Pseudoduganella albidiflava: one gene and its partner. The protein of the gene in region 1 interacts with the protein of each later gene in a pairwise test. Links are inferred from orthologs where the notes say so. Each region holds a gene or a part of one and is shown in the gene's direction. Other genes may lie near its edges.

Evidence for each region. Proteins that work in one complex are often made in the same cells at the same time.
Region 2: the proteins of EYF70_RS26270 (region 1) and EYF70_RS01995 interact in binary tests that used the Escherichia coli proteins (3 or more experiments, as listed by UniProt). The link is inferred for Pseudoduganella albidiflava from one-to-one orthologs.

Annotation. Positions count from the first base shown.
Region 1 is NZ_CP036401.1:6,312,811-6,319,511, forward strand. Bases 1,581-4,329 are described here. They hold EYF70_RS26270 (PTS sugar transporter subunit IIA), read left to right. Parts: upstream 1,581-2,588; coding sequence 2,589-3,071; downstream 3,072-4,329. Other genes in these bases: queF (NADPH-dependent 7-cyano-7-deazaguanine reductase QueF), read left to right, coding at 1,581-2,271; hprK (HPr(Ser) kinase/phosphatase), read left to right, coding at 3,107-4,042. Also shown: ilvA (threonine ammonia-lyase, biosynthetic), read left to right, coding at 1-1,185; more of queF, read left to right, coding at 1,438-1,580; EYF70_RS26280 (cation:proton antiporter), read left to right, coding at 4,513-5,766; RNase adapter RapZ, read left to right, coding at 5,807-6,670. UniProt on the Escherichia coli protein: Seems to have a role in regulating nitrogen assimilation.
Region 2 is NZ_CP036401.1:463,075-470,308, forward strand. Bases 1,858-5,139 are described here. They hold EYF70_RS01995 (DUF4118 domain-containing protein), read left to right. Parts: upstream 1,858-2,185; coding sequence 2,186-4,939; downstream 4,940-5,139. Other genes in these bases: kdpC (potassium-transporting ATPase subunit KdpC), read left to right, coding at 1,858-2,167; kdpE (two-component system response regulator KdpE), read left to right, coding at 4,917-5,139. Also shown: potassium-transporting ATPase subunit KdpB, read left to right, coding at 1-1,560; more of kdpC, read left to right, coding at 1,583-1,857; more of kdpE, read left to right, coding at 5,140-5,657; EYF70_RS02005 (S41 family peptidase), read right to left, coding at 5,703-6,794; EYF70_RS02010 (LytR/AlgR family response regulator transcription factor), read right to left, coding at 6,993-7,234. UniProt on the Escherichia coli protein: Member of the two-component regulatory system KdpD/KdpE involved in the regulation of the kdp operon. KdpD may function as a membrane-associated protein kinase that phosphorylates KdpE in response to environmental signals.

The DNA of each region.
Region 1 (6,701 bases):
AACGTGGAAGTGGTGCTGCACGGCGAGTCCTATACCGATGCCTACCAGTACGCGCTCACGCTGGAGAAGGAACAGAAGCTGACGTTCGTGCACCCGTTCGACGATCCGGACGTGATCGCCGGCCAGGGCACCATCGGCATGGAAATCCTGCGCCAGCACTCCGGCCCGATCCATGCGGTCTTCATCGCGATCGGCGGCGGCGGCCTGATCTCCGGCGTGGCCGCGTACATCAAGCAGATCCGCCCCGACATCAAGATCATCGGCGTGGAAACGATGGATGCCGATGCGATGGCGCGCAGCCTCAAGGCCGGTGAACGCGTGACCCTGCCGGACGTGGGCCTGTTCGCGGACGGCACCGCGGTGCGCCTGGTCGGCGAGGAAACCTTCCGGCTCGCGCAGCTGTACGTGGACGATGTGATCATCGTCGACACGGATGCGATCTGCGCCGCGATCAAGGATGTGTTCACGGATACCCGTTCGATCCTGGAACCGTCCGGCGCGCTGGCCGTGGCCGGTGCCAAGGCGTATATCGAGCGCGCCGAGCTGACCAAGAATCCGATTCGCAATGAAACGCTGATCACCGTCACTTCGGGCGCCAACATGAACTTCGACCGGCTGCGCTTCGTGGCCGAGCGCGCCGAGCTGGGCGAGTTCCGCGAAGCCGTGTTCGCGGTGACGATGGCCGAACAGCGCGGCAGCTTCAAGCGCTTCTGCGAACTGATCGGCCCGCGCAACGTCACGGAATTCAACTACCGGATCAGCGACCAGGACCAGGCCCATGTGTTCGTCGGCATCCAGATCGCCGACCGCGGCGAATCGAGCGCGCTGGCACGGCGCTTCGAGGAGCACGATTTCCGCACGCTGGACCTGACGCACGACGAACTGGCCAAGTCCCACCTGCGCCACCTGGTCGGCGGCAAGAGCGCGCTGGCGCGGGATGAGTTGCTGTACCGCTTTGAATTCCCCGAGCGCCCGGGCGCGCTGATGCGCTTCCTGGACAGCATGGCGCCGAACTGGAACATTTCGCTGTGCCACTACCGCTCGCAGGGCGGCGACGTGGGCCGCATCCTGATCGGCCTGCAGGTGCCGTCGGAAGAAATGGATGAATTCGCAAAGTTCCTCGCCACCCTCGGCTACCGGTACTGGGACGAAACGCAGAACCCGGTCTACAAGCTGTTCCTGTAAACAGGGACGAACAGCGGTGGCGGCCTGGTGTCGGACACCAACGGCTCAAGCGCTGCCTCGAGGGCCAATTCTCCTCACCTGAGCGGCATCGGGGTCCATGCCTGATCGTGGGTGGCTTGAAAAACGGTGACAGGCACCAATTTCCGGGAAATGTTTCCAGAAGATGGAGCCTGCCACCGAACCTGACCGGGCCTGTTGCCGGTACCCGTTTTACGCTACCATGGCAGGCTGTCCCGTTCCAGAAGGCCCGCCATGTCGAACTCCCCCGAACATTCTCCCCTCGGCAAGAACTCCGCTTACCGCACCGATTACGCGCCGGAGCTGCTGTTTCCGATCCCGCGCATCGGCAAGCGTGACGAGCTCGGCCTGACAGGCACGCTGCCGTTCTTCGGTGTCGACATCTGGAACGCCTATGAACTGTCGTGGCTGAACATGCGCGGCAAGCCGCAGGTGGCGGTGGCGCGGATCACGGTGCCGGCCGATTCGCCGAACATCATCGAATCGAAATCGTTCAAGCTGTACCTGAATTCGTTCAACCAGACCCGGCTGGGTGGCCCGGAGGCGCTGCGCGACCTGCTGCAGCAGGACCTGTCCGCCGCCACCGGCGCGAACGTGCATGTGGTGCTGACGATGCAGGAGGATTTCGGCAAGCTGCAGATGGGCGAGCTGGAGGGCCTGCTGCTGGACCGCCTGGATATCGAGGTGGACAATTACTCGCCGCAGCCATCGATCCTGAAGGCCAACTTCGAGGAATTGCCGGTCGAGGAAGTGCTGGTCTCGCATCTGCTGAAATCGAATTGCCTGGTGACCGGACAGCCCGACTGGGGCAGCGTGCAGATCAGCTATTCCGGCCCGCAGATCGACCAGGAAAGCCTGTTGAAATACCTGATCGGCTTTCGCGAGCACAACGAATTCCATGAACAGTGCGTGGAGCGGATCTTCGTCGACATCCTGCGCGAGTGCCAGCCTGCGCATCTGACCGTGTATGCGCGGTACACGCGCCGTGGCGGCCTCGACATCAATCCCTGGCGCAGCAACTTCACCAAGGGCGGGCGGCCATCGAATTTACGCAATGCAAGACAATAATTGAGACAGCGCAAAGCATCCATATTGAGAGTATGCTCAGCTTCAGGATGCTCGCGGCACGTTCACCGGAAACGCGCAATAATCGGTGAATGCGGATTCATGCGAGTGAAATGTCGGCGCTCGACATTGTTTTGACGTGGAAATAGCGCCACGCGCATTGCTTGCTATTCCAGATACTTTTCAATGCGTGCATGGCAAGCTGGCCGGTAACGAGGCGCCGTTGCCGGACCGAGCAATTTCGGGTTACACGGCGGACAAACAGGCCTATAATTCTGCTCGCCAGCCACCTTTGTGCGCCGCACCAATTACGTCGCGTTATGAACAACCTGAGTAAAATCCTTTCGCCCGAGAACGTTCAGCTAGACCTGGAAGTTTCCAGCAAGAAGCGCGCTTTCGAGCAAGCAGGCTTGATTTTCGAGAACAACTGCGGGATTGCCCGCTCGACCGTTTCGGACAACCTGTTTGCCCGCGAACGGCTGGGTTCTACCGGCCTCGGCCATGGCGTGGCCGTGCCGCACGGCAGGGTCAAGGGCGCGAAGAGCCTGAAGTCGCCGTTGGCGGCCTTTGTACGGCTGGCCGAACCGATTCCATTCGAATCGCCGGATGGCAAGCCAGTGAACCTGCTGTTCTTCCTGCTGATTCCCGATCATGTGACCCAGCAGCACCTGGAAATCCTGTCCGAGATCGCTGAGATGTTTTCGGACGACGGGTTCCGTCAAGCGCTCTCCACCGACCCCGATCCCCAGTCCGTGCATCGCCGCATCGTGAACTGGCAGCCCAGCTTGCAGGCCGCCGGCTGAACGGGCCGCGGCCTCTTCCACAATAAAAAAAGCCCATGCTGCAAAATCCCCTGACGATTCAACGCCTGTACGACGACAATCGGGAAACTTTGCAACTGGGCTGGTTCGCCGGCTTTCCCGGCGGCGAACGAACGATCTCCGGCGACGCCGCCTCGGCCGCCGACCAGGTAGGCCACCTGAACACGATCCACCCGGGCCGCATCCAGGTGTTCGGCCACCAGGAAATCAACTATTACCACCGGCTCAAGGCGCTCACGCGCGCCCATGTCATTGGCGAGCTGATCGCCGGCGGGCCGCCCGCGCTGATCGTGGCGCAAGGGCTGGAAACGCCGCCGGACATCCTGGCGATCTGCGACGAAAAGAACATCCCGCTGTTTTCCACGCCGCTGCCGGCCGCCCAGGTGATCGACTTCCTGCGCGTGTACCTGTCGAAGAAGCTGGCGCAACGCATCATCATGCACGGCGTGTTCATGGACGTGCTCGGCGTAGGGGTGCTGATCACCGGCGATTCCGGACTGGGCAAGAGCGAGCTGGGCCTGGAACTGATTTCCCGCAGCCATGGCCTGGTGGCGGACGATGCCGTCGAATTCTCCCGCATCGCACCGAACATGATCGAGGGCCGCTGCCCGCCCCTGCTGCAGAACCTGCTCGAAGTACGCGGGCTGGGCTTGCTGGACATCAAGGCGATCTTCGGCGAGACGGCGGTGCGCCGCAAGATGCGCCTGAAGCTGATCGTCCACCTGGTGCGCCGCTCGGCCCTCGAGGAAGAAGTCGAGCGCCTGCCCTTCCAGTTCCCCACCGAGGACGTGCTGGGCCTGCCGATTCGCAAGGTCGTGATCCCGGTTGCCGCCGGCCGCAACATCGCGGTGCTGCTGGAAGCCGCCGTACGGAACACCATCCTGCAATTGCGCGGCATCGATACGCTGCAGGAGTTCATGGAGCGGCAGCGTCAAGCAATGAGTGGCGACTGAAGTCCCCTTCATTGCAACGTTGCCAGGGAGTGCACGCTTGCAAGCGTGCACCGTTCCGCAGGCACAGAGCAGTGCTCTGCGAAACCCCTGCTCCACCAGCGTCAAGCAATGAGTGGCGACTGAAGTCGCTCACTCATTGCAGTGCTGCCGAGGAGTGCTGCCTTGCAAGGCAGCACCGTTTCGCAGCACCGAGCAGGCTCGGTGAATTTCTGTTCCACCAACGGCAGGCAATGAGCGGGGACTGAAGTCCCCTTCATTGCAACGTTGCCAAGGAGTGCACGCTTGCAAGCGTGCACCGTTCCGCAGCACCGAGCATGCTCGGTGAAGCTGTGGCCATGCATGGCCACATCGTTCCGCAGGCACAGAGCAGTGCTCTGCGAAACCCCTGCTCCACTCCTGCTCCGCTGTCGCTGGCGCCACGCTGGGCCGTGAGCCGGTAAGATCGGGCCTCGCAGTCCTGGTACTCCTCCATGCCGACCTTCCAGTGGTTCCTCCTGATCGGCTGCCTGATGCTGGCGCGCGGATTGTGGGGAACGCCGATCGCTCATCTCCCTTTCACGTCCGCGATGATCTACCTCGCCGTTGGCCTGGTGGTGGGGCCGCTCGGCCTGGGCATCCTGTCCTTCGATCCGCTCGTGGAAGCGCCGCTGCTCGAAGTCCTGACGGAAGTGGCCGTGCTGATCTCGCTGTTCTCGGCAGGCATCAAGATGCCCGTCCCCGTGACGATCCCGCGCTGGCTGCCGTCGATTCGCCTGGCCTGGCTGGCGATGGCGATATCGGTCTTGCTGATGACCCTGTTCGCGTATTACGTGCTGGACTTGCCGCTCGGCGCCGGCATCCTGCTCGGTGCGATACTGGCGCCCACCGATCCGGTGCTGGCGAGCGACGTGCAGCTGCGCCATGCCGGCGACAAGGATCCGGTGCGCTTTTCGCTCAGCTCCGAGGCCGGCATGAACGATGGCAGCGCCTTCCCGTTCGTGATGCTGGGGCTGGGCCTGCTCGGCTTGCATGACCTGGGGCCGCATGGCCTGCACTGGCTCGGCATGGAGCTGCTGTGGGGCACCATCGGCGGCATCGCGATCGGCTGTGCCTGCGGGTCCGGCCTCGCGCGGCTGAGCCATGCGTTGCGCCGCTACCGGCCGCAGCACGAAGTGCTGGATGACCTGATGGGCCTGGGCCTGATCGCCGTGTCGTATGGCTTGACCGTCTCGGTGCAGGCGTGGGGTTTCCTCGCCGTGTTCGCGGCCGGCGTGGCCTTGCGCCAGACCGAGCTGACGCTGGCGGCGCGCTGCGGCAAGGCGATCATCACCGAGAATGGCGTCGAGCCCGTGCAGGACACCATTTCCGCCAATTCGCTGCTGTTCAAGGAGCACCTGGAGCGGCTGTCGGAACTGACCCTGGTCCTGCTGCTGGGCGGTGCCGCCGTGTACTGGCTCGACGACTGGCGCGGCTGGGCCACCGCGCTGTTCCTGTTCGCGGTGGCGCGCCCCGCCAGCGTGCTTCTCACACTCGGCCGTGGCAGCACGCGGACACGCGTCATCATCGCCTGGTTCGGCGTGCGCGGCATCGGCTCGCTGTATTACCTGATGTATGCGATCACCCATGGCTTGCCGGAGCCGCTGGCGCGCAGCCTGATCAGCATTACGGTCGCTGTCATCATGCTGTCGATCGTTGTCCACGGTACCAGCGTGACGCCGCTGCTCGATCGTTTCTGGCGGCGCTGAGACCGTCCGTACCCCTGCCGTTTTGAGGTATCATGCGCCCATGCGCATCGTCCTCATTACCGGCATTTCCGGCTCGGGCAAATCGGTGGCCCTGAACGTCCTCGAAGACACCGGCTATTACTGTGTAGATAACCTGCCGCCAGCCCTGCTGGCAAACCTCGTTGCCACGCTGGCCGAGGATGGCACCGCGGCGCTGGCCGTGGCCGTCGACGCCCGCAGCGCGGCCTCGCTCTCCAGCCTGCCGGGCGACGTGCGCAAGCTGCGCGAACTGGGGCACGACGTGAAGATCATGTTCCTCACGGCGAGCACCCATTCGCTGGTGGCCCGCTTCTCGGAAACCCGCCGCAGCCACCCGCTGTCGCACGAACTCCATCCGGGCAAGAATCCGGCCGCGCGCCGCACGCTGATCGAATGCATCGGCGAGGAGCGCGAGCGCCTGTCCGCGATCGAGCAACTGGGCCACGTGATCGACACGTCGGAAATTTCCGCCAACAAGCTGCGCGCCTGGATCAAGGAGCTGGTCGAAAGCGAGAATGCACCGCTGACACTGTTCTTCGAATCGTTCGCCTTCAAGGTGGGCGTGCCGCAGGACGCGGACTTCGTATTCGACGTGCGCGCGATTCCCAACCCGTACTACGACCTGTCGCTGCGCCCGCTGAACGGCCGCGATGCGCCCGTGATCGCCTTCCTCGATGCACAGCCGAGCGCCGAGGAAATGTTCGGCGACATCCGCGGGTTCATCGAAAAATGGCTGCCCGCCTTCAAGACGGACAACCGCAGCTACCTGACCGTGGCCATCGGCTGCACCGGCGGCCAGCACCGTTCCGTCTACATGGCCGAGCGGCTCGCACGGCATTTCAATGCGAGCGAGCGGGTGGTGTTGCGGCATCGCGAACAGCATTAGGCGATGCAAGGAGTGTGCGCTTGCAAGCGCA
Region 2 (7,234 bases), 5.8 Mb from region 1 along the record:
GTGACGGGCGGCACCCGGGTCCTGTCGGACTGGCTGGTGGTGCGCGTCGCCGTCAATCCCGGCGAGGCGTTCATCGACCGCATGATCTCGATGGTGGAGGGCGCCAAACGTCAGAAGACGCCGAACGAGATCGCGCTGACCATCCTGCTGGTCGCGCTGACCATCGTGTTCCTGGTGGTGACCGTGACGCTGCTGCCGTTCTCGCTGTTCGCCGTGCAGGCTTCCGGCAGCGGCGCGCCGGTATCGGTGACGGTGCTGATCGCCCTGCTCGTGTGCCTGATTCCCACCACGATCGGCGGCCTGCTGTCGGCCATCGGCGTGGCCGGCATGAGCCGCATGATGGCGGCGAACGTGATCGCCACTTCCGGCCGGGCGGTGGAGGCGGCCGGCGATGTCGACGTGTTGTTGCTGGATAAAACCGGCACGATCACGCACGGCAACCGCCAGGCGGCCGCGTTCCTGCCGGCGCCCGGCGTGACGGAAGAACAGCTGGCCAGCGCGGCGAACCTGGCCTCGCTGGCCGACCAGACGCCGGAAGGACGCAGCATCGTCGTGCTGGCGCGCCAGCGGTTTGCGATGGACGAAAGAGCGCATGAGCTGGTTGCCGCGGGAGCCGAAGAGGACATGGCATTCGTGGAATTCACGGCGCAGACGCGCATGAGCGGCGTGGATATCGGCGAGCGACAGTTGCGCAAGGGCGCTGCCGACACGATACGCAAGCATGTCGAGCGGCAGGCCGGCCACTGGCCGGCCGAGGTGGCGCGCCTGGCGGACGACGTGGCGCGCCGCGGGAGCACGCCGCTGGTGGTGGTCGACAGCGGCCGGGTGCTGGGCGTGGTCGAGCTGAAGGATATCGTCAAGGCCGGCATCCGCGAGCGCTTTGCCGAACTGCGCAAGATGGGTATCCGCACCGTGATGATCACCGGCGACAACAGGCTGACGGCGGCGGCCATCGCCGCCGAGGCGGGCGTCGACGATTTCCTCGCCGAAGCGACGCCCGAGGACAAGCTGAAGCTGATCCGCCACCAGCAGGCCGAGGGGAGGCTGGTGGCGATGACGGGCGACGGTACCAACGACGCGCCGGCACTGGCCCAGGCCGACGTGGCGGTGGCGATGAACACGGGTACCCAGGCGGCCAAGGAAGCGGGCAACATGGTCGACCTGGATTCGAATCCGACCAAGCTGCTGGAGATCGTGGAAATCGGCAAGCAGATGCTGATGACGCGGGGCGCGCTGACCACCTTTTCCATCGCCAACGACGTGGCCAAGTACTTCGCCATCATCCCGGCGGCATTCGTGGGCACCTATCCGCAATTGAACAGCCTGAACGTGATGGGCCTGGCCAGCCCCGGCTCGGCCATCATGTCCGCGGTGATCTTCAACGCGCTGATCATCGTGTTCCTGATCCCGCTGGCCTTGAAAGGCGTGAAGTACCGGGCGCTGGGCGCCGCCGTGCTGTTGCGCCGCAACCTGCTCGTGTATGGCCTGGGCGGCCTGGTGCTGCCGTTCATCGGCATCAAGCTGATCGACATGGCGCTGGCCGCGCTGCACTTCGCCTGAACGACGTCTGAAAGGAACCGCCATGATTTCCCATCTCCGCCCCGCTGCCACCATTTTCGCCACGCTGACGCTGCTGTGCGGGATCGTCTATCCCGCCGTGGTCACGGGCATCGGCAAGCTGGCCTGGCCGGGCCAGGCCGCCGGCAGTGTCGTCGTCCGCGACGGCCAGGCCGTCGGCTCGCGCCTGATCGGCCAGGCATTCACGTCGCCGCGCTACTTCTGGGGGCGGCCATCGGCCACCAGCCCGGCGCCGAACCACGGCGCCGCTTCGGCGGGCTCGAACCTGGGCCCCACGAACCCGGCACTGCACGATGCCGTCAAGGGCCGCATCGCGGCATTGCGCGCGGCCGACCCGGGCAATACGGCGCCGGTGCCGGTCGACCTGGTCACCGCGTCCGCCAGCGGCCTGGATCCGGACATCAGCCTGGCGGCGGCACGCTACCAGGCCGGCCGCGTGGCGCGCACGCGCGGCATCGCCCCGGCCAGCGTGGCGACCTTGATCGAGGAGCACGCCGAGCGGCCGCGGTTCGGCTTCCTCGGCGAACCAAGGGTCAATGTGCTGGCGCTGAACATGGCGCTCGACCGGCTTGCGCCCGCTGCGCCGTAATCGTCTACACTGCGCCGCATGATTCCCATCGACAGCCAACGCCCCGACCCGGACGCCCTGCTGGCCCGGGTGCAGGCCGGCGAAGAGCGCGCGGCGCGCGGCCGGCTGCGCATCTACTTCGGCGCTTCGGCCGGCGTGGGCAAGACTTTTGCAATGCTGTCGGCGGCCCGCAAGCTGCAGGCCGAGGGCTTGCGGCCGCTGGTGGGCGTCGCTGAAACCCATGGCCGCGGCGAAACGGCGGCGCTGCTCGACGGCCTGGAGGTGCTGCCGCCGAAGCAGGTGGCCTGGCGCGGCAGGATGCTGCCCGAGTTCGATCTCGATGGCGCGCTGGCGTGCCGCCCCGGCCTGATTCTGGTGGACGAGCTGGCCCATTCGAACGCGCCCGGCTCGCGGCACCCGAAGCGCTGGCAGGATGTGGAGGAATTGCTGGACGCGGGCATCGACGTGTTCACCACGGTGAACGTGCAACACCTGGAAAGCCTGAACGACGTGGTGGGCGGCATCACCGGCATCCGCGTGGCGGAAACCCTGCCCGACACCGTGTTCGACCGGGCCGCCGAAGTCGTGCTGGTGGACTTGCCCGCCGATGAACTGCTCGACCGGCTGAGGCGGGGCAAGGTCTACCACGGCGAGCAGGCCGGGCGCGCCGCCCGCAATTTCTTCCGCAAGGGGAACCTGATCGCGCTGCGCGAACTGGCGCTGCGCCGCACCGCCGACCGCATCGGCGGCGACGTGCAGGCCTACCGCGTGGAACAGGCCATCCGCCCGCTGTGGCAGTCGGGCGCGGCGCTGCTGGCCTGCGTGGGCACCGGCGCGGATGGCGAACAGGTGGTGCGCAGCGCGGCCCGGCTGGCGAGCCAGCTGAACACGGACTGGCATGCGGTGTACGTGGAAACGCCGGCGCTGCAACGCCTGCCGGCCGCGCGGCGCGAGAAGATCCTGCAGGTGCTGAAGCTGGCACAGGACCTGGGCGCCACCACGGCCGTGCTGGCCGGCGACGACATCGGCACGGCCATTGCCCGCTACGCGCTGGCGCAGAATATCCCCAGGGTGGTGCTGGGCCGGGCCGCACCCGCCAGGCCGTGGCGCACCCCGCACCTGCGGCGCATCGCCGCCGCCGCCCCGGCGCTTGACATCGTCGAAGTAGCTTCCGCCGAGCAAAGTTTCTCGAAAAACGGTGACAGTCACCAATTTTCGGGCAACGGAAGTTCCAGAAAAAATGGTGACTGTCACCGTTTTTCTGGGCAGGAGGGCTACGGGCGCTACGTGCTGGCGCTGGCCGCCAGCGGTACCGTCGCGCTGGCGGGCCTGCCGCTGGCGGGTGCGCTCGAAGTCACCAACATCGCGATGCTGTTCCTGCTCGCCGTGCTGGTGGTGGCGTTCCGGCTGGGCCGCGGGCCGGCCGTGCTGTGCAGCTTCGCCAGCGTGGCCGCGTTCGATTTCCTGTTCGTGCAGCCGACGTTCTCGTTCGCCGTCAGCGATGTCCAGTACCTGATCACGTTCGGCGTCATGCTGGTGGTGGGCCTGATCACGAGCCACCTGGCGGCCAACCTGCGCTTCCAGGCCCGGGTCGCGTCGCACCGCGAGGAGCGCGTGCGTGCGCTCTATGAATATGCGCGCGAGCTGACCGGTGTGTTGCAGGCGGAGCAGGTGGTCGAGATCACGCAGCGCACGCTGGCGCAGGCCTTTCGAGCGCGCGTGGCACTGCTGCTGCCGGATGCCGATGGGCGCCTGGAGGCTGCGGCGGCGCCGGCGGCCGCCGATGGTGCGGATTCGCCCGATCCGGCCATCGGCCAGTGGGCGTTCGACCATGCCGAGGCGGCCGGCATCGGCACGGGCACCCTGCCGGCGTCGCCCTGGTTCTACCTGCCGCTGGTCGCGCCGATGCGCACCCGTGGCGTGCTGGCGCTGCAGCCGGAAGAGCGCCGCTGGCTGCTGATCCCCGAACAGCGCCGCCATCTCGACACGTTCGCCGCGCTGGCCGCGATCGCGCTGGAGCGGGTGCATTACATCGACGTGGCGCAGGAAGCGCTGGTGCAGATGGAATCGGAGCGGCTGCGCAACTCGCTGCTGGCGGCGCTGTCGCACGACCTGCGCACGCCGCTGACGTCGCTGGTGGGGCTGGCCGAGTCGCTGGCGATGTCGAAGCCGGCCCTGTCCATCACGCAGATGGACCTGGCGCGCGCGCTGCAGGAAGAAACCGTGCGCATGAGCACCCTGGTGGCGAACCTGCTGGACATGGCGCGCATCGAAAGCGGCGCCGTGCACCTGAACCTGCAATGGCAGGCGCTGGAGGAAACGGTGGGCAGTGCGCTGCGCGCCAGCCGCACGCTGCTGGCCGGACACCGCATCGCCACCGCCTTGCCGGCCGGCCTGCCGCTGGTGCGCTACGACGCCGTACTGATCGAGCGGGTACTTGGCAACCTGCTGGAAAACGCGGCGAAATATACGCCGGCCGGCAGTACGATCACGCTGTCCGCGCGGGTCTTCCGCGGCAGCCTGGAAGTCACCGTCGCCGACGATGGCCCCGGCCTGCCGGCCGGCCAGGAAGAAGCGATCTTTGAAAAATTCACGCGCGGCGAACGGGAGTCCGCCAAGCCCGGCGTGGGGCTGGGGCTGGCGATCTGCCGCGCGATCATCGAGGCACACGGCGGCGCGATCTCCGCGCGGCGCGGCGGGGGAGGGGGCGCGGCCCTGGTCTTCACGCTGCCGCTGGGTACCCCGCCCGCGCTGCCGGAGGAACCACTGGATGAGCGACAAGTTGAGCAATAAGGTGACCAGCAAGCTGGCGGACGGGCCGATGCCGACCGCGCTGCTGGTCGAGGATGAACCGCAGATCCGCCGCTTCGTGCGCATGGCGCTGGAGGAAGAAGGCTGGCACGTGCAGGAGGCGGCGACGATGCAGCGCGGCCTGATCGACGCCGGTACCCGCCGCCCCGACCTGGTGATCCTCGACCTGGGCCTGCCCGACGGCGATGGCGTGGACCTGATCGCCGACCTGCGCAAATGGTCGCCGGTGCCGGTGATCGTGCTGTCGGCCCGCGTCGCCGAAGAGCAGAAGATCCGCGCGCTCGATGCCGGTGCCGACGATTACCTGACCAAGCCGTTCGGTGTCGGCGAGCTGCTGGCCCGCGTGCGCGCGCTGCAGCGGCGGCGCCGCGCCCCTGAACAGGACGCCGGCGGCGTGGTGCAGTTCGGCGACGTGAAGGTGGACCTGCCGGCACGCATGATCACCCGCGGCGGCCAGATGGTGCACCTGACGCCGACCGAGTACCGCCTGCTGGCGGTACTGGTCAACAATGCCGGCCGCGTGGTGACCAATCCCCAGCTGCTGCGCGAGGTATGGGGACCGTCGAATGCCGACAACGGCCATTACCTGCGCATCTACATGGGCCACCTGCGCCAGAAGCTGGAGCGCGATCCCGCCCAGCCGGCGCACCTGCTGACCGAAACGGCGGTCGGCTACCGGCTGCTGCTCGCACCGGGCTGATACGGTCCGGGCGCCGGGACGCGGCGCCAGGAAGGCAGGGTGCCGTCAGTGTCCCGCGGCGGCCAGCGGGGCGGAGCCCTGAAGGCGGCGCCGCAGCAGGTCCTCGGCCATCGCCAGCGCCTTGTCGGGTGCCGCCGGAATATCCGGGATGACGCCCACGCCTTCCCAGTTGCCCTGGGTGATCGGGCTGATGCTGCGCGCGTCAGGGATCACGGCGAAAAAATGGTCGCCAAGCCGATAGGGTCGCGCCGGGTGGGCGCCGCCCCAGGTCCGCTCGCCGATCACCGTGGCGCGTTTCAGTGCCTGCATCGTGTAGGTGAAGTCTTCGCCGGCGGACATCGTGCCGGGGCCGGCCAGGATCACCACCGGCTTCTTGCCGCCATAGCGCTTGCCGCCAGGCTTGTCCACCGTCCAGAACTGTTTGGCGACGCCGGTCTTGCGGTCCCAGATATCGTTGAGGCGGGTCCGCTCGTCGACGAAATAGCTGACCAGCAAGGCCACCGAGTCCGGTGCGCCACCGCCGTTCTCGCGCAGGTCGATGATGAGGCCATCGGTATCGGCCAGTTCATCCATGGCCGAGGCGAAATTTTCGTCCACCAGGAAATGAGGATGGAATGCGGAGAGCTTCAAGTAGCCCACCCTCGGGCCCAGGTGATCGACCTTCTCCACGCCAAGGTCCGACAAACTGGCGAACAGGCGCATGGGAAGGGGGGCGCGCTCCTCCCACTCGGCACGCGTCCTGGGGGGAGGTCCGAGCGCATCGTCGGGCGGCACCACCCCGGGGCTGAAGACCACTTCCATGTGCAGGTCCTTGACGACGCCGTGGATATCTTTCGTCAGCTGTCTTGCCAGCTGTTCGCCTTCCGCGATGCCATCGTACTTGCCCTCCTGCTGGCGCTGGCGCAGCACCGCTTCGATCTGCTTCGCCTTGTCGGGGAAGATGTAGTTCTCGTTCAGTTTCGCCACCAGCGTATCGAGCGCTTGCGTCCGCATCGCGCGGTCGACCACGACCTTCGGCGGAGGATTGACGCGTTCCCAGAGCGGCCGCCACATGGGCTGGGTCGCACCTGCTGCCACCACTACGCCGACCACGGACAGCACCAGCAACGACGGTATGACGATCCAGTTCTTCTTCATTTTTTCTCCTCCTGGTTGATAACGATGTGTCGTGCCGATCGAACGGGCGTGCGCGATCGGCGGCCTTGTCCACAGGCCATTCAGCTGCTTCATTCAGACTCTGAAATTTGATGACCGGATATCCAACGGCTGCGAGCTTACGGGCATGCAGACTGGACATCGCTGCGCCGGGTGGCGGCCCGGCGTTACCCGGCCCGGCTACATCTGGCGGAACTGCCGGGTAAAGGCTTCGCTGACGGCCAGGCGCTCGGCCCGGCCCTTCAGGATCACCTCCAGGCCGGCGCCGCCGCGCCCTTCGGATTCGTTGCGTTCGATCCGGTCGACGGCCTGGAGGTTGACGATGGCGCTGCGGTGGATCTGCGCGAACTGCTGCGGGTCCAGCTGCTCGAGCAGGGTCTTCAGCGGCAGCCGGATCAGCGCATCGCCTTTCTCCGTCACCA